4 regions of the Pseudoduganella aquatica genome follow, and region 1 is predicted to be linked to each of the others. Evidence: riboswitches for the same ligand, from Rfam matches in the RefSeq annotation. Region 1 holds a riboswitch; each other region holds the start of a gene.
The links. Region 1 has a riboswitch for cobalamin ahead of KT882_RS02295 (cobaltochelatase subunit CobN). Riboswitches for the same ligand answer to the same signal wherever they lie in the genome.
Positions count from the first base shown of each region.

Region 2: another riboswitch for cobalamin. It lies ahead of KT882_RS09375 (TonB-dependent receptor); the one in region 1 lies ahead of KT882_RS02295 (cobaltochelatase subunit CobN).
Region 3: another riboswitch for cobalamin. It lies ahead of KT882_RS21130 (CoA-acylating methylmalonate-semialdehyde dehydrogenase); the one in region 1 lies ahead of KT882_RS02295 (cobaltochelatase subunit CobN).
Region 4: another riboswitch for cobalamin. It lies ahead of KT882_RS18025 (TonB-dependent receptor); the one in region 1 lies ahead of KT882_RS02295 (cobaltochelatase subunit CobN).

Region 1 is NZ_CP086370.1:508,414-512,583, forward strand. Features, by position in the region: gene KT882_RS02280 (iron-containing alcohol dehydrogenase) at 1-304, shown strand, start outside; gene KT882_RS02285 (DCC1-like thiol-disulfide oxidoreductase family protein) at 314-721, opposite strand; gene KT882_RS02290 (hypothetical protein) at 693-2,207, opposite strand; cobalamin riboswitch at 2,421-2,638, shown strand; gene KT882_RS02295 (cobaltochelatase subunit CobN) at 2,706-4,170, shown strand, end outside.
Region 2 is NZ_CP086370.1:2,127,885-2,132,054, reverse strand. Features, by position in the region: gene KT882_RS09375 (TonB-dependent receptor) at 1-1,357, opposite strand, end outside; cobalamin riboswitch at 1,425-1,678, opposite strand; gene KT882_RS09370 (M1 family metallopeptidase) at 1,740-3,944, shown strand; gene KT882_RS09365 (hypothetical protein) at 3,941-4,170, shown strand, end outside.
Region 3 is NZ_CP086370.1:4,735,611-4,739,780, forward strand. Features, by position in the region: gene KT882_RS21125 (serine hydrolase domain-containing protein) at 1-1,085, shown strand, start outside; cobalamin riboswitch at 1,116-1,332, shown strand; gene KT882_RS21130 (CoA-acylating methylmalonate-semialdehyde dehydrogenase) at 1,482-2,987, shown strand; gene KT882_RS21135 (acyl-CoA dehydrogenase family protein) at 2,998-4,158, shown strand; gene KT882_RS21140 (enoyl-CoA hydratase) at 4,155-4,170, shown strand, end outside.
Region 4 is NZ_CP086370.1:4,038,712-4,042,881, reverse strand. Features, by position in the region: gene KT882_RS18040 (hypothetical protein) at 1-125, opposite strand, end outside; gene KT882_RS18035 (hypothetical protein) at 329-1,036, shown strand; gene KT882_RS18030 (hypothetical protein) at 1,006-1,968, shown strand; cobalamin riboswitch at 1,963-2,180, shown strand; gene KT882_RS18025 (TonB-dependent receptor) at 2,257-4,170, shown strand, end outside.

The DNA.
Region 1 (4,170 bases):
CGTGCTGCCTGCCAATATGCAGGTGCGCCGAGAAGCCAAGCGCGCCAAGCTGCTGCAGTACGCCGAGCGCGTGTGGCGCATCACCGAAGGCAGCGAGGATCAGCGCATCGATGAGGCCATAGCCCGCACCCGCGCCTTCTTTGAAAGCCTGGGCGTGCCGACGCGGCTGCGCGATCACGATATCGGCGCCCACCATATCGAAACGGTGATAAGCCAGCTGGAAGCGCATGGCATGACGGCCCTGGGCGAACGCCAGGACGTGACGCTGGAGACGAGCCGCCGCATACTCGAAGCGGGCCTGTAGCAAAGAGGTCTATTCCGGCAGCTTCTTGCGTCCCATCAGCCTGAGCGTGAAGTTGCGTCCGCAGCGCAGCACCGGGTACAGCACGCGGGACAGGGCGCGCGAGCGGAACACGGCGCTGTTGATGCGGTTGAACGCGCCGGACTCGGTGCTCAGCAGCGCAAGCATATGCACGCACTCGGCGCCGTAGTAGATGCGTCCTCCGTACAGCGCGGCCATGCCCTGGTTCAGGTCATAGCCGCTTTCCCGCAGCATGCCGGCGAGTACAGGCCGGGCGCGCGCATCGACCAGGTGCACCGGACCGGCGGACTCGCGCAGCTTGAGCACCTGCACATAGCTGGCACAGAACGGGCACTCGCCGTCGTACACAATCACCAGGCCGCCGGGATACTCAGCCTGCAAGGCCGATACGATATTCATTGTGATAGACCTTTCGCTTCAGGGCGCCGCTGTCCGGGTCGAGACATACCGACTCTACCACCAGCCGATACGCGTCCACGCTGCGCATGTCGACGCCCGCAAATGCATGCTCCACCGACGGCGCGCTCCAGAAATGATGGGGGTAGAGCTGGTTCGACCAGCGCCCGTCCGGCCCCGTCTTGCCGAGCACCTGGCGGTGAAAGCCCCGGATAAAGGCCGACAGCGCCGCGCCGTTCCAGGCCGCGCCTGCAGCGGGCGCCGAACTGCTGAAATCGCAGCGGTAGGACTGGCGCAACACGGCGGAGGACAAGGTGCCGCCGTTGGTGGCCGTGGGCAGGTAGTTCCCCGGCGGCAGGCCAAAGCTCATGTGCGCTATCGGATAGGAATAAAAGCCGAACGCGGTCGACGGCACCCGCGCTGTGCCGCCGTCCTTCTGCATCACTTCAAAATACACTTCGTTGACGGCCAGGCTGTCATACCAGCCCAGCCTGGCGACATGCGCGAACAGCGGCGACAGCGCAATGGCGAGCGCGCCCGCGGCGCCCGTGCGCCAGTTGAACGCGCTGCGCGGCAGCTGCGACGCCGCAGCGATGATGGACAGGTTCACCATGAACCAGGTCCAGAAATTCGCGCCGACCAGGACAAAAATCCCGAGATGCATCAGGTCGAACAAGGCGAACTGCAGCAGCAGCAGGCGCCGGTTGGAGAACACCAGTATGGCCGACAGCTGGATCAGGAAAACGCCCACCGCGAACGGCCGCCCCACCAGCTGCAGCAGGCTGGACACCGCACCGGTAAGCGCCGTCCAGTCGCCCCATAGCAGCTGCTTGTTATGCAGCGCGATGTGATAGATGTTGCGGTTTTCGTTGTTCAGCACCCAGTCCAGCACACCGCCATCCAGGTTGCCCTTGGCCAGCGAGGAATAGAAATAGTTCGCGGCCTGCATGGCGATGGCGATGAACAGCACGGTCCAGTAGGGCGCCGCGCCAGCCAGGTGCTTGCGGCACGCAGGCCATGCGCGCTTGACCAGCTCCAGCGCAAGCAGCGATACGGCCAGGTAGGCCGGCAGCTGTATCAGCGGATAGACGTCGAGCAGCGTCTCGTAGGGAAAGCCGGTGATATAGCCCGCCGCATGCTTGATCCAGTAGACGTAGAAGCCGCAGTACAGCAGCCAGGCCGGGCGTTGCATGGCCAGCAGCGCCGCCAGTCCCGCGCTTAGCCATGCGGCGGACAGCATGAACTGGCTCCAGCCATTGAAGTCATGCGCAATCGCCGGGACCGAAGGGTAGAGCAGGATGCTGTAAAGGCCGCAGGCAATGCCCAGGCCGCGCATGAGCGTGCGCAGCGGCCGGGGCGCCGCTTCGTAGGTCATGCCGGACGCCGCAATGCAGAAGGCCAGCACGGCCAAGAGCGCCAGCAGCGTGGCGGAAGGATAGCTGCGCAGCAGGCCCAGGGCCAGCCAGTGGCCCTGTAGCAGGACGGCCAAAACACGGCCACCGCCAGCAGGGTGGGCCAGTTTGCGGCCGGTTCAATCTCCGCCCCGGGCGGGGCGATGGCGCTGCAAGTGGACGGTTTCATGGCCTACCTTTTCCATGCGGTGCAAAAACCATAATGCGCATGGTCGCGCGCGTCCAGCGCGACGAAGGGGTTTCATGACCTTGCTCAAATTTGTTCAATGTAGACGCCGGGTACGGTAGAATCGCGGCATTACGTGAATGGTGCCCTCCCGCTTGTCGGCTGGAGGGTGAAACGGGAAGCCGGTGACGCGCGCGATTTTCATTGCGGGCCAGTCCGGCGCAGCCCCCGCTGCTGTAAGCCTGACGACTTTGACCGAACGCCACTGTGCATTGCACGGGAAGGCAGGGTCAGGGAAGGATGAAGGCCAGCCAGAAGACCGGCCAGTCACGAAGATTGTGCAAAACCCGGGGTGTGGTTTTTCCTGTTTTCCTGCGCGCCTGGCGCGCAGTCACTGCTAAAGTTCAAATTGGGCACTTCCATACTCCTGCGGCTAGCCGCAGCGCTGCTGTGCGCCTGCGCTTGTGCGCACGCGCCTGCGGCCAATCTGTTCGCCATCGTCACCGAGCGCGCCGCGCCGGCCGCCATCGAGGCCGCGCACCGCCATCTGGCCAGCCATCCCGGCGACCGCATCGTGCTGCGCACGCCGGCCCAGTGGATGGCCGCCAGCGAACGAGACGCCGGCCTCTGGATCAAGCAGGCCGACAGCGTGCTGGCCGTGTCCTTGTTCGGCGACCCCGCGCGCCGCCTGAAGGACGCCTTGCCGCGCAACCTCCGCGCGCAGACCGCCGTGCTGGCCTTCAATGGCGAAGCGAGCCTGAGCCTGATGAGCCGCGACGGGCGTGCCAGCCTGCAGGCCTTTTCGCCGGACACGCTGCGCGAACTGTCCTCCGAAGCGCCGCCGCCCGCCGCCCTGAAAGCCGCGCAGGCCGACCCCGCCGCGAGCCGCTGGCTGGCGGCGCGCCAGGTTTGGCAGGCGGGCGGCGTGGACAACACGGCGGCGCTGTTCGCGCATCTTCTCAATCCGGCCATGAAGCTTGCGGACCCGCAGCCTGAACCAACGCTGCGCGTGCGCGTGGGCCAGCGCGAGCTGACCGATGCGCAGGCCTGGGGCAAGGCTGCGCAGCTCGGCCTGAAGGCGCAGCCCACCGTGGTGGTGCTGGACCTGTCCAATATGGATAGCGTGGTTCCCGCCGCCGTGTGCCGGCAGATTGAACAGCGCGGCCAGCCCTGCGTGCAGGTGCTCACGCGCTGGGGCGGCGCCTCGCGCGAGGCGCTGGAGCGCCTGCCCGAGCTGGTCGCACCGGCCCAGCCGGCGGCGCTGGTGGTGTTGCAGGACTTTGTGGTGGGCGCGGCCGAAGGGCGAGAAGCGGTCACCGAAGCGTTCAAGCGGCTCAATGTGCCGGTCTTCAAGGCCATCCGCCTGTCCGACCGTAGCGCCGTGCAATGGCGCTTGTCGCCGGACGGCCTGCCGCCGGACTCGGTGCAGTACCGCGTGGCGCTGCCGGAGCTGCAGGGCATAGGCCAGCCCATCGTGGTGGCGGCCCTGGGCCAGCCGCAGCGCGACAAGCAGACCGGCATAGAAAACCGTCCGCCGGTGGTGCTGGCCGACGAAGCCGGGCGCCTGGGCGCGCGCGTGAGCCGCTGGCTGGCGCTGCGCGTGAAGGCCAACCGCGACAAGCGCGTGGCGCTGATCTATTACAACCACCCGCCGGGCCGCCAGAACATCGGCGCGGATAATCTGGACGTGCCGGCCTCGCTGTTCGACATGCTCAATGCGATGAAGGCGGCGGGCTACAGCACCGGCCCGCTGCCGGAATCGCCGCAGGCGCTGCTGGACATGATCATGGCGCACGGCGTGAACCTGCCGGAGGATCGCGCCGCCCTGCGTGAACTGAGCGGCACCGTGAACAGCGTGAGCGCGGCCGATTATG
Region 2 (4,170 bases), 1.6 Mb from region 1:
CATTGGCCACGCGGTAGCTGTGGCCGGCCTTCGCGTGCAGCGTGGCTTTCGACGACAGCGCGTAGCTGCCCTGCACGTCCCAGGCGTTCACGCCCTGGGTCACGTCGTAGTTGGCAACCGACCAAGGCGACGGATCGGCGTTGGTCTTCTCGAACAGCTCGCGGCGCACGCCTGCGGCCAGGCGGAAAGCGTCCCACTTGACTTCGTCGCGCAGGTACAGCGCCTTGGATTTCTGCGTGGCCTTGCTCGGGCTGGAGCCCTTCTGCTCGCGGGTCCAGTCGATGAAGTCCACGCCCGCCACCGCTTCGTTCAGCACGCCGCCGAACTGGCCCAGCTTGCGCACGCGCGGCGAGAACTGGGTCTGCTTGCTTTCGTAGTCCAGCACGGAGGACGTGGTGCCGTGGAAGTAGGTCGCTTCCAGCTCCTTGCGGCGGTGCGACAGCTCGGCGGCCAGGTCGTAGCCCGCGCGCTTGGCTTCGACGAAGGCGGTGAAGCGGTCGCTATCGAGGGCGCCGAAGTCCTTCGGCGTGGCGGCCTGGCGCGGGTTGGCGTCGAACTGGGCCTGGCTCAGCGATCCGGCGAAGCGCGAGTCCTGGCGGGTGCTCGACAGGCGCACGCCGGCGCGGCCGTCGGTAAAGCCCACTTGCGAGCCGGCGTTCACGCTGCGCGATTTGAAGGCGTTGTTGTCGCGGTAGTTGTCGGTGTCCAGCGCGCCGCCGGACAGGTCGAAGGCCCAGTCGCCGGTGCTGTGGGTCAGCGCCGCGCGGCCTTCGCGCAGGCCGAACTGGCCCACTTCGGCGTACACGCTGCCGTGCGTGCCGGCATTGCGCGCACCGGGGCGCTTGGTGATGATCTGGATCACGCCGCCGGTGGCGCCGTCGCCGAACAGCACGCTGCTGCCGCCGCGCGTGATCTCGATGCGTTCAACCGAATCAACCGGGATGGTCGACAGGATGGCCGAGCTCAGTTCGTTCTCGGACAGCCGCACGCCGTCCAGCAGCACCACCATGTTCTGGCTGCTGTTGGTGCCGAAGCCGCGCAGGTCCAGCGCGAAGTCCGGGCTGCCGTCCAGGCTCTGGTGGCCCAGCACGCCGCCGATCTTGCGGATGGCCTGGTTCACGTCGCTCACGCCGGCGCGGCGGATCTCGGCCGCGCTGATGACGGTGGCGCCGATGGGCAGCAGCGACGGATCGCTGTCGAAGCGCGCGCCGGTCACCACAACGGCGGCCAGGGCATCGCCCGCGATCTGGGTTTGCGCCATGGCGGAGGAAGAAACGATAGCGGCGGAGAAGCACAGCGCCACGGCAAGCGCCAGCGGCGACGAAGCCGGCGCGCGGCTAGAATTCGAGAAGGTCATGTTGTACTTTTATGCGTAGTGAGCATCCGCCTGCGTCCCCGCAGGCCGGATTCAACGAAAGGCTTTCGGCGCTTTCACCTGTTTGGCCGGTATCCGGGCTGGCAAGACGGGACGGGATCACCTTCCGGCGCGGGACTGGCCTGCGCAGTGGTTGTCGATCCAGCCTGCCGCGCATGCATTGCAGAAGCGCGGCGCTTGCGTACCGTTGCGGGGGCAGCACACCTTGGCCGCCGCGCTGCCAAAAAGCGCCGGCTGCCTTGTGTTTCCCGTTTAACTGCGTCCAAGGGCATGGACGCGGGCACCAAAACGCCGCCATTATACTCCCGGCCCCGTATGGATGATTTTGTTGGCAAATAATTACGTGCTTCGTTATAGTGGCGCCATGAACGCACACTCCTACCGCAAGCCAGCCATCGTCCTTGCCGCCCTCGCCGCCGCCACGCTGGCCGTGCTGGCGCTGGCGCAAGTCCAGGTCATCGCCATCCCCGAGCCGTACACGGACACCGGCATCCCCTTCGCCCCCGCGCAGGCAGGCGCCGTGGCCGCGCCCAGCGCGCCGGACGCCTGGGGCGGCCCGCGCACCGGCAGCGAACCCACCCTGTCCGACCGCGTGGTGGACTACAAGATAGCCGCCACGCTGGACCCGGACAAGCACACCGTGGACGGCAAGCAGCAGCTCACCTGGCGCAACCGCAGCGCGCATCCGGTGCGTACGGTCTACCTGCACCTCTACCTGAACGCCTTCGAGCATGCGGGCACCACCTTCTTCACCGAGCACCGCGCCAGCGGCGGCGGCATGTTCAGCCGCGATCCCAGAGAAGGCGAATGGGGCCACATCAACCTGCGCAGCGTGACGCAAGGCGGCGCCAAGGTGGAACAGTCCTTCGTGCAGCCGGACGGCGGCCCGGCCAGCGACCGCACCGTGGTGCGGCTGGACCTGCCGCAGCCGGTGCAGGCCGGCGCCTCCACCACGCTCGATATCGACTTCCACAGCCAGCTGCCACGGCTGCTCGCGCGCAGCGGGTACTTCGGCAGCTTCCACCTGGTGGCGCAATGGTTCCCCAAGATAGGCGTGCTGGAACTGGCGGGAGAACGCGGCGCCACCAGGCCGCGCTGGAATGTGCACGAATACCACGCCGAGTCAGAGTTCTACGCGGACTTCGGCAGCTACGACGTCAAACTCACCGTGCCCAAGGACTACACGGTGGGCGCCACCGGCGAGCTGCAAGGCGCGCCGGTGGAAAAGAACGGCATGCTCACGCACCACTACGTCCAGGGCGACGTGCACGATTTCGCCTGGACAGCGGACAAGCGCTACGCAGCGCCGCTGATGGGCAGCTGGAGCGGCGCGGGCAGTCCGCCGGTCAGCATCAAGGTGCTCTACATGCCGGAGTTCGCGGCCAGCGCCGCGCCATCGCTGAAAGCCGCGCAGGACGCGCTCACCTACTACTCCAAAACGCTGGGCCCCTATCCCTACAAGACGCTGACCGTGGTGCTGCCTCCGCATAACGCAAGCGAGGCGGCGGGCATGGAGTATCCGACCTTCTACACCGCCGACAGCTACGCCACGGTGGATCCGAAATCGCGCCAGGAATTCGAGCTGGACCTGGTCAACATCCACGAATTCGGACACGGCTACTTCTACGGCATCCTCGCCTCCAATGAATTCGAGGAACCGATGCTGGACGAAGGCCTGAACGAATACTGGAATATGCGCATGGCGCGCGAACGCGGGCAGCTGCTGCATCCGGCGCCGCGCTGGCTGCGCGCCATCGGCGTGTCGCCCGGCTTTGACGGCTTCCACTTTGAACTGGGCGGCGCGGTGCGCGAGAACCCGGCCGACCCCGCCGGCCAGAACGCGTACACGCGCCTGCAAGGCATAGGCCCGGCCTACAACCGCAGCGCCACCATCTTCCACGACCTGGAAGCGCAGCTGGGCAAGCAGGCCACCGAGCAGGCCTTCAAGGAATACTACCAGCGCTGGCGCTTCCGCCACCCCAGCACCGCCGACCTGCGCGAAACGCTGGCCCAGGCCAGCGGCCAGCGCGCGCTGGTGGAGCGCGTGTTCGCGCAGCAGGTCTACCGCACCGGCAAGGTGGACGACCGCGTGCAGTCCATCAGCAGCGAAGAAGTGCTGCCGCAGCCGGGCAGCGGCATCGTCAACGGCAAGCGCGTGGAGCTGACGCAGGACCAGGTGGACAAGCAGATCGACGATGCGCGCGAAAAATGGGAGAAAGCCCATCCCGACGCCAAGCACGGCGCAGGCCCCTACCCCTACCGCACCGAAGTGGTGGTGCGCCGGCGCGGCGAGGCCGTACCGCAAACGCTGCTGGTGCGCTTTGCCGACGGCAGCAGCGAAACCGTCAAATGGGACCCGCAGAACGGCGAACGCTGGGAGCGATTCGTGTGGCAGAAGCCGGTGAAAGCCGTGTCGGCCGAACTCGACCCCGAGCGCAAGCACCTGCTCGACACCAATAAACTCGACGACAGCCGCACCGTCAAGGCCGACGGCAGCGCCGCGCGCCGCTGGACCTTCGACCTGGCCGCGCTCGCGCAAGCCATCCTGACACTGATTGCAACCATATGAAACTGACCGACACCTGCGTGCGCGCCGCCCGCGCAGCCCTGCAATGGCGCCTGCTGGCGCTGTGGACCATCGCCCTGCTGCTGCCCACGCTGGCGCTTGCGCTGCCGTTCTGGATGCAGTTCGGCGCCGCCTTCAACCACTCCGTGCACGCGGCCGAACTGGCGCAGCGGCTGGACCTGTCCAATATCGCCGACCTGATGGGCGAGATGACGCGCAATCCGGCCGC
Region 3 (4,170 bases), 2.6 Mb from region 1:
GCGGATGCCTGGACGTGTTCCGCAACCCGCAGCGCAGCTATCCGAACAACACGGCAAGCGCGTCGCCCGCGCCGTTGGCGCTGAGGCTGGGCGCACCGTTGAAAAGCGTCAGCTACAAGCTGCCCGGAGAAAGCGCCGCTGCGACGCTGGACGACTATCTCGGCAAATTCTGCACCACCGGCTTGCTGATACTGAAGGACCGCGACATCGTCTTTGAACGCTACCTGCAAGGCGGCGGCGCCGCCGACAAACTGCTGTCCGCATCCATGTCCAAAACGGTGCTGGCCCTGCTGGTCGGCATCGCGGTCTCGGAAGGCAAGCTCTCGCTCAGCGAACGCGTGGACGCGGTACTGCCCGACTTCAAGGACAGCGCCTTCGCCCCGGCCACCGTGGAAGACCTGCTGCGGATGACCTCGGGCGCCGCCCTGGTCAATTCATTCGAACCCGGCGCCGAAGCGGATAACCGCGCCACCAATCCCATGGTGTCGCCACGGCAGAACGTGCGCGACTACCTGCGTGGCAAGCGCGAACGCTCGTCGGCGCCCGGCACGCAGTTCCAGTACAACGGCGCGCAGACGGCCATGCTGGGAGCCATGCTGCGCCAGCGCGTCGGCATGGATCTCACCAGCTACCTGGAGCAGAAGCTCTGGATCCCCATGGGCGCGGAAAGCAGCGCGCACTGGATCAAGAACCAGAACGGCGAAGAAGGCGTGCAAGGCCAGTTCGCCGCCACCTTGCGCGACTACGCCCGGCTGGGCTACCTGGTGATGAATCAGGGCAGGATCGGCGATAAGCAGGTGGTGCCTGCGGACTGGATCGCAGCCATGACCGCGCTCCGCCCGGACAAGCCGCAGCCGCCCAGGCCGCCCTACTACGGCCTGCATACCTGGATTCCGCAGGCGGCCGGGGGCAGATCGTTTTTCTGGGGGACGAACGGGCAAAACATCTTCATCGATCCGCTGGCCAGGGTGATCATCGTCCATACCGGCAATTCACCCAAAGCGGAGTTTGACGGCAACCGCCATCTGTTCACCCTGCGCGACGCCATCGTGCGCAGCTTGAAGTCCCCGGCAAGCGATAAATGAAATTACGTTAACGTAAACGTCAATTGTTATGCTAATCTTTATTTAACAGGTGCGCCGGGCAAATTCTTGTCCGGCGTTAAACGGGAAAGTGGTCGGCGCGCTCGATGCGGTGCGCCCCCAAGCCCCTGCTGCCTCCGCAACGGTAGGCAAGTGCGGCTGCTTCATCCATGCCACTGGTCCACGAGACTGGGAAGGCGAAGCAGCAAGACTTGCAAGCCCGGATACCGGCCTGTTGATCTTCAGCGCCGCCCGCTCCATGGCGGCGCCGGGTCTGGCCACGTGCGGAAGGCGCGTGGCGGGTGCCGCGCGGCGCAAGACGCCGTCCGGCTTACTTTTGCAGACTGGCGGCGCAACACGCGCAATGACGCACGCGCCGCCCATCAAGGAAGACACACCATGGCTACTGCTATCCCTACCGTCAAACTCCTCATCAACGGCGCCCTCGTCGAGTCGCGCACCGAGCACTGGAGCGACGTCGTCAACCCCGCCACCCAGGAAGTGATCGCGCGCGTGCCGCACGCCACGCCGGACGAAATGGCGCAAGCCGCCGCCGCCGCGAAAGCCGCTTTCCAGACCTGGCGCAAAACGCCCATCGGCGCGCGCGCCCGCATCTTCCTCAAATACCAGGCGCTGATACGCGAACACATGGCGGAACTGGCCGCCCTGCTCACCGCCGAGCAAGGCAAGACCCTGGCCGACGCCGAGGGCGACATCTTCCGCGGCCTGGAAGTGGTGGAGCATGCGGCCAATATCGGCCAGCTGCAGATGGGCGAACTGGCCAGCAACGTGGCCGGCGGCGTGGACACCTACACCGTGCACCAGCCGCTGGGCGTGTGCGCCGGCATCACGCCGTTCAACTTCCCCGCCATGATCCCGCTGTGGATGTTCCCGATGGCTATCGCCTGCGGCAACACCTTCATCCTCAAGCCGTCCGAGCAGGACCCGATGGTGACCATGCGCTTGGCCGAACTGGCGCTGCAAGCCGGCATTCCGCCTGGCGTGCTCAACGTGGTGCACGGCGGCGCGGACGTGGTCAACGCCATTTGCGACCATCCGGACATCAAGGCCGTCTCCTTCGTCGGCTCCACCACGGTGGGCACGCACGTGTACCAGCGCGCCTCGCTGGCGGGCAAGCGTGCGCAGTGCATGATGGGCGCGAAGAACCACGCCATCGTGCTGCCGGACGCGCACCGCGAGCAGACCCTGAACAACCTGGCCGGCGCCGCCTTCGGCGCGGCGGGCCAGCGCTGCATGGCGCTGTCGGTGGTGATCCTGGTCGGGGAGGCGCAGCAATGGCTGCCGGAGCTGGTGAAGAAAGCGCAGACGCTCAAGATCAGCGCCGGCGCGGAACCGGGCGCCGACATCGGCCCGCTGATCTCGCGCAAGGCCAAGGCCCGCGTGCAGCAGCTCATAGGCCAGGGCATAGAGGAAGGCGCCAAGCTGGAGCTGGACGGGCGCGGCCCCGTGGTGCCCGGCTACGAGAACGGCAACTTCGTCGGCCCCACCGTGTTCTCCGGCGTCACGCGCGAGATGGCAGTCTACAAGGAGGAAATCTTCGGCCCCGTGCTGTGCGTGATGCACGCCGCCAGCCTGAAGGAAGCCATCGCCATCATCAACGCCAACCCGAACGGCAACGGCACGGCGCTGTTCACGCAGTCCGGCGCGGCGGCCCGCACTTTCGAGGAGGACGTGGACGCCGGCCAGGTCGGCATCAACGTGCCCATCCCGGTACCGGTGCCGCTGTTCTCCTTCACCGGCTCGCGCGGCTCCAAGCTGGGCGACCTTGGTCCCTACGGCAAGCAGGTGGTGGCCTTCTACACCCAGACCAAGACCATCACCGCGCGCTGGTTCGACGACGCGGCCGTGACAGCGGGCGTCAACACGACCATCTCGCTCAAGTAAGGAGGCCGTCATGGACTTCGAACTGAACGAGGACCAGCGTGCCTACCAGGACGCCGCGCGCCAGTTCGCCGCGCGCGAAATGGCCGGGCAGGCGGCGCGCTGGGACGCCGAGGGCATCTTCCCGCGCCAGACCATTGCGCATGCGGGCGAGCTGGGTTTCTGCGGCCTGTACGTGCCGCAGGCCATGGGCGGCCTGGGCCTGTCGCGCCTGGACGCCACCGTGGTGTTCGAGGAGCTGGCGCGCGCCTGCCCTTCCACCACGGCCTATCTCACAATCCACAACATGGCCAGCGCCATGATCGCGCAGTGGGCGCAGCCCGAAGTGCGGGAGGAATGGATAGGGGACCTGGCCTCCGGCCGCAAGCTGGCCTCCTACTGCCTGACGGAACCCGGCGCCGGCTCGGACGCGGCCTCGCTGACCACGTCCGCCGTGCTGGAGGACGGCGACTACGTCATCACCGGCGGCAAGGCCTTCATCTCCGGCGCGGGCGCGACGGACGCGCTGGTGGTGATGGCGCGCACCGGCAGTGCGGGCGCGGGCGGCATTTCGGCCTTCCTGGTGCCTGCCGGCAGCGCGGGCGTCGGCTATGGCCGCGCTGAGGACAAGATGGGCTGGAACAGCCAGCCCACGCGCGCCATCAGCTTCGACGGCGTGCGCGTGCCCGCCTCGCATTTGCTGGGCCGGGAGGGTGACGGCTTCAAGCTCGCCATGCGCGGGCTGGACGGAGGCCGCATCAACATCGCCACCTGCTCCATCGGCGCGGCGCAGGCTGCGCTAAACAGCGCGCAGCGCCACATGGGCGAACGGGTGCAGTTCAAGCGCGTGCTGGGCGACTTCCAGGCCCTGCAGTTCAAGCTGGCCGACATGCAGACCGGCCTGGTGGCGGCGCGCCAGATGGTGCGCCTGGCAGCCACTAAGCTCGATGGCGGCGCCGCCAACGCCGGCATCTACTGCGCCATGGCCAAGCGGCTGGCGACCGACACCGGCTTCAACGTCTGCAACGAGGCGCTGCAGATCCACGGCGGCTACGGCTACCTGCGCGACTACCCGCTCGAACGCTTTCTGCGCGACGTGCGCGTCCACCAGATTTTGGAAGGCACCAACGAAATCATGCGCGTGATCGTCGCGCGCCACTTGCTGAAAAACGCACCGACAGAGGAGAACCTGTGAGCAGCTATACCA
Region 4 (4,170 bases), 3.3 Mb from region 1:
CCGATGTGCTCGACGATCTTGCGCAGCTTGGCTTTCAGGATGCGCGTCCAGCGGCGCACGTCCGAAGGCGACGGGCTGTTGGTTGCTTGGGTCACGCCATATGGGCTGTAGGACGAGAAATTCATGCTGTTTCTCCTGCTGTTGGATTTCGATGTGTCCAGAATACTGCGCTGCAACATATAAATCCAATTGCATTTTTCGATGGCTGATATTCTCAGTGTGAATGCGATATTCAAACCGCCATTATGCTAAATTGGTCACATTGTATAAAAACTAAAGCGTGGAGGCGGCCATGCGGGCGAGGCAAGGGAATTCCTGGCGCTGGGCTATGCTGATGCTGGGCGTGCTGTACGCGGCCGCGGTGCTCTACGTTTTGCCCTTCGCCACCAATGACGGACCGGTGCATATGAGCTTCGGCCATATGCTCGGCGGGACGCCCGATGCCGGGGGATTGCAGGCGCAGCATTATCAGCGCAATGGCGCCCTGCATCCCAATCTCGCCGTGTACGGGCTGATTGTGCTGTTGCTGAAAGCCGTCGCGCCGGACGTGGCGGAGGCGGTGGTGCAGCTTGCTTGCCTGCTGGGGCCGGTGGCCGGCATGGCGGCGCTGCTCCAGCAGTTCCGGCGGCGCCAGGTCTGGGTGGCGCTGTTTGCCTTTCCGCTGGGCTTGCATCAGCTGTTCTTCCTTGGGTTGTACAACTATTGCCTGTCGGTGACCGGGTTCCTGTTGAGCATGGCTGCGCTGCTGTGGATGCAGAAGCGGGCCGGAGCCTGGCGCGCGGCAGCGCCGGTGGCGGCGTTGTACTTCACCCATTTTTCCCACGCGTCCGGCTTCCTGGCCGCCATGCTGGCGCTGGGCGTGCTGACGATGGTGTCTTGCGCGGCCGCCTGGCGCACGGGGGGGCGGTGCAGGCTTTGCGGGCGCATGCCCGGCACGCGGGGGTACTGCTGTCGCCGCTGCCTCTGGTCGTTCTGTCCTTGGGCGGAGCGCGTGGCGCAGCGGTCGTGTTCGGTGCGCCGCTGGAGGAGAGGCTGAAGAGTTTCGTCATCCTGTCGCCGCTGAACCTGCAGCACACGCCGATGGACCGCTACCTGGCCCCGGCACTGGCGGCCGCCATTCTCGCCAGCGTCCTGCTGCTCGCCCTCCGTTGCGCGATGGCGCTCGGCAGCCGGCGCGCCGATACCCGCAGTTGGGCCGCGCTGCTGCTGTTTGCATCCTTGCTCGCCCTGGCCTTGGCCTTCCCGGATACCATGGGCGGTGGCTGGACCCATTACCGCCGCATGCAGATGTTTCCCTATTTTGCAGGCCTGCTGTGCATGGCCTGTTTGCCCTTGCCGGCCAGCGCAAGGCGCGCAATGGCGGCGCTGGCCGTCGTGGTGTCGCTGGCGCTGATGGCGGGCGGCACCTGGCGCCAATACCGCATCAAGCAGCAGCTGGCGCCGTTGGCGGAGGTGGAACAGCTGGTGCCGCCGCATTGCACGGTGCTGCCGCTGGTGCTGGACGACGGAGGCGCCTGGGCCACGGGCATGTCCTTGCCGCCCAAGTATCGCCCGTTCTTCCAGGCCGCCAGCCGGCTGGAGTTGCGCGGCGACCGCGTGGCGCTGTTCAACTATCTGGCGCGGCTGCAAGTCTATCCGGTGCACTTCGTGCCGGGGCAGGACACGCAGGCGCTGCTGTTCCATTGGCGCCCGCAGCAGGAAGCCACGGACTTGGCGCGCATCGATATTGCGGGATACGAGCAGGCCAGCGGCCAGGCGGTGGACTACGTGCTGCAATGGGGCGCGCTGGCGTCGGCGCCGGCGCCCTTGCAGGCGGAAGTGCTGCGCGCCACGGCAAGCTACACGCCGGTCTATGCCACGCCTGACGGCAAGGTGAGGCTGTTCCGGCGCAATGCGGCCAGGGCCTCCTACGCCACGCCCCGCAGCCGCTGCACCGCACTGGACTCGCGCAGCTTGCCAACCGTATAATGCGCCCGCTCTGGTGCCCGCGCGCGAAATCTCGCCCGCAGTTAAACGGGAAACACAGGCTGCGCAAGCGGCCGGGTGTGCTGCCCCCGCAACGGTTAGCAAGCGCCGTCTCTTGACGGCAGGCTGTCTCTCTACACCACTGTGCTTAGGCATGGGAAGGTAAGACAGTCACGCTTGCGAGCCCGGATACCGGCCAGGGCAGGTGGAAGCGGCCGCGCAGGCGGCGCTTTCTTACGCAATCGCGCCTACGGGGAAGTGGGGAGGATTGCCGTTCCGTAGGATCATTCCATGTTAGATTTTCCAATCGAAGGCCCGGTTGCGACCGTGCAGGTGCAAGCGCATTACAACAACAGCGTCGGCACCTCGGACGCCGCCAGCCAGGGCGTCGTCACCGCCGCGCTGATCGCCAACCGGCCCGCACTGCGCCCCGGCGAGCTGCTCGAATTCGTGCCCGGCGTGATCGTCACCCAGCACAGCGGCGACGGCAAGGCCAACCAATACTTCCTGCGCGGCTTCAACCTCGACCACGGCACCGACTTCGCCACCTACGTGGATGGCATGCCCATCAACATGCGCACCCACGCGCACGGCCAGGGCTACACCGACCTGAATTTCCTGATCCCCGAACTGGTGGACCGCATCAGCTACAAGAAGGGCGCTTACTATGCCGATGAAGGCGACTTCGCTTCTGCCGGCGCGGCCCGCATGGCCCTGGCCAACAAGCTGAAAGACGGCACCGCAACGCTGACCGCAGGCGAGGGCCAGTACCTGCGCGGCCTGGTGGCCAACTCCACGCCGCTGGCAGGCGGCAACCTGCTGTACGCGCTGGAACTGGCGCACAACAACGGCCCGTGGCAAGTGCCCGAATCGTTCCGCAAGCAGGCCGGCGTGCTGCGCTACAGTGCAGGCCCCAAGGACGACCAGTACAGCGTTACCGCCATGGCCTACAAGGGCGCATGGTACGCCAGCAGCCAGATCCCGCAACGCGCGGTTGACAGTGGCGATCTCGATCCTTACGGCACGCTGGATCCTACAGACGGCGGCGTCACATCCCGCTACAGCCTGTCCTTCGGCATGAACAAACGCAGCGCCGACAGCCAGTTCCAGGCCAGCGCCTACGCAGTCCGTTCCGCCCTCACGCTGTACAACAATTTCACCTACTTCCTCGACGACCCGGTCAACGGCGACCAATCGCGCCAGACCGAGCGCCGCAAGATGCTGGGCTTCGACGTGTCGCAAACCTGGTTCGGCAAGCTGGGCGAGCGGGACATGAGCAACCGCATCGGCCTGCAGGTGCGCCACGACGGTATCGCACCGCTGGCGCTGTACAGCACCGTGCGCCAGCAGATCCTGCGCACCATCACCGAATCGGCGGTGAAGGAGGACAGCGCCGGTCTGTGGTTGGACAACACCGTGCAATGGACGCCCTGGCTGCGCACCGTGGCCGGCGCGCGCTACGACAGCTACCGTTTCGACGTGGCCAGCGACATCGCCGAGAACTCCGGCAAGGTCAACGCGCACATCGCCTCGCCCAAGCTGGCCGTGGTGCTCGGCCCATGGAAGCAGACCGAGTTCTTCCTGAACGCCGGCTCCGGCTTCCACAGCAACGACGCGCGCGGTACCACCGTGCACCTGACGCCCAAGGAGCGCGAGCCTGCCGAGCCGGTCACACCGCTGGTGCGCACGCGCGGCTCCGAAGTGGGCCTGCGCACCGAGCTGGTGCCCGGCCTGCAAAGCTCGCTCGCCTTGTGGCGTTTGCGCTCGGCCTCCGAACTGGTGTTCTCGGGCGACGCGGGCGACACCAGCGCCAGCCGGGGCAGCAAGCGTTCGGGCGTGGAGCTGAACAATCATTACATCGCCAGCAACTGGCTGCTGTTCGACCTGGACCTGGCCTACTCGCGCGCCCGCTACACCGAGCGAGACGAGGCCGGCGACTACATCCCCGGCGCGGTGGGCAAGGTGGCCTCGTTCGGCGCCACCATTACCGAGCTGGGCCCGTGGTCCGGCGCCTTCCAGATGCGCTACTTCGGCCCGCGCCCGCTGATCGAGGACAACAGCAAGCGTTCCGCCTCCAGCGCCATCGCCTACCTGCGCACCAGCTACCGCATCGACCGCCGCTGGCAACTGTCGCTGGACGTGTTCAACCTGTTCGGCCGCAAGATCAACGACATCGACTACTACTACGATTCGCGCCTGCCCGGC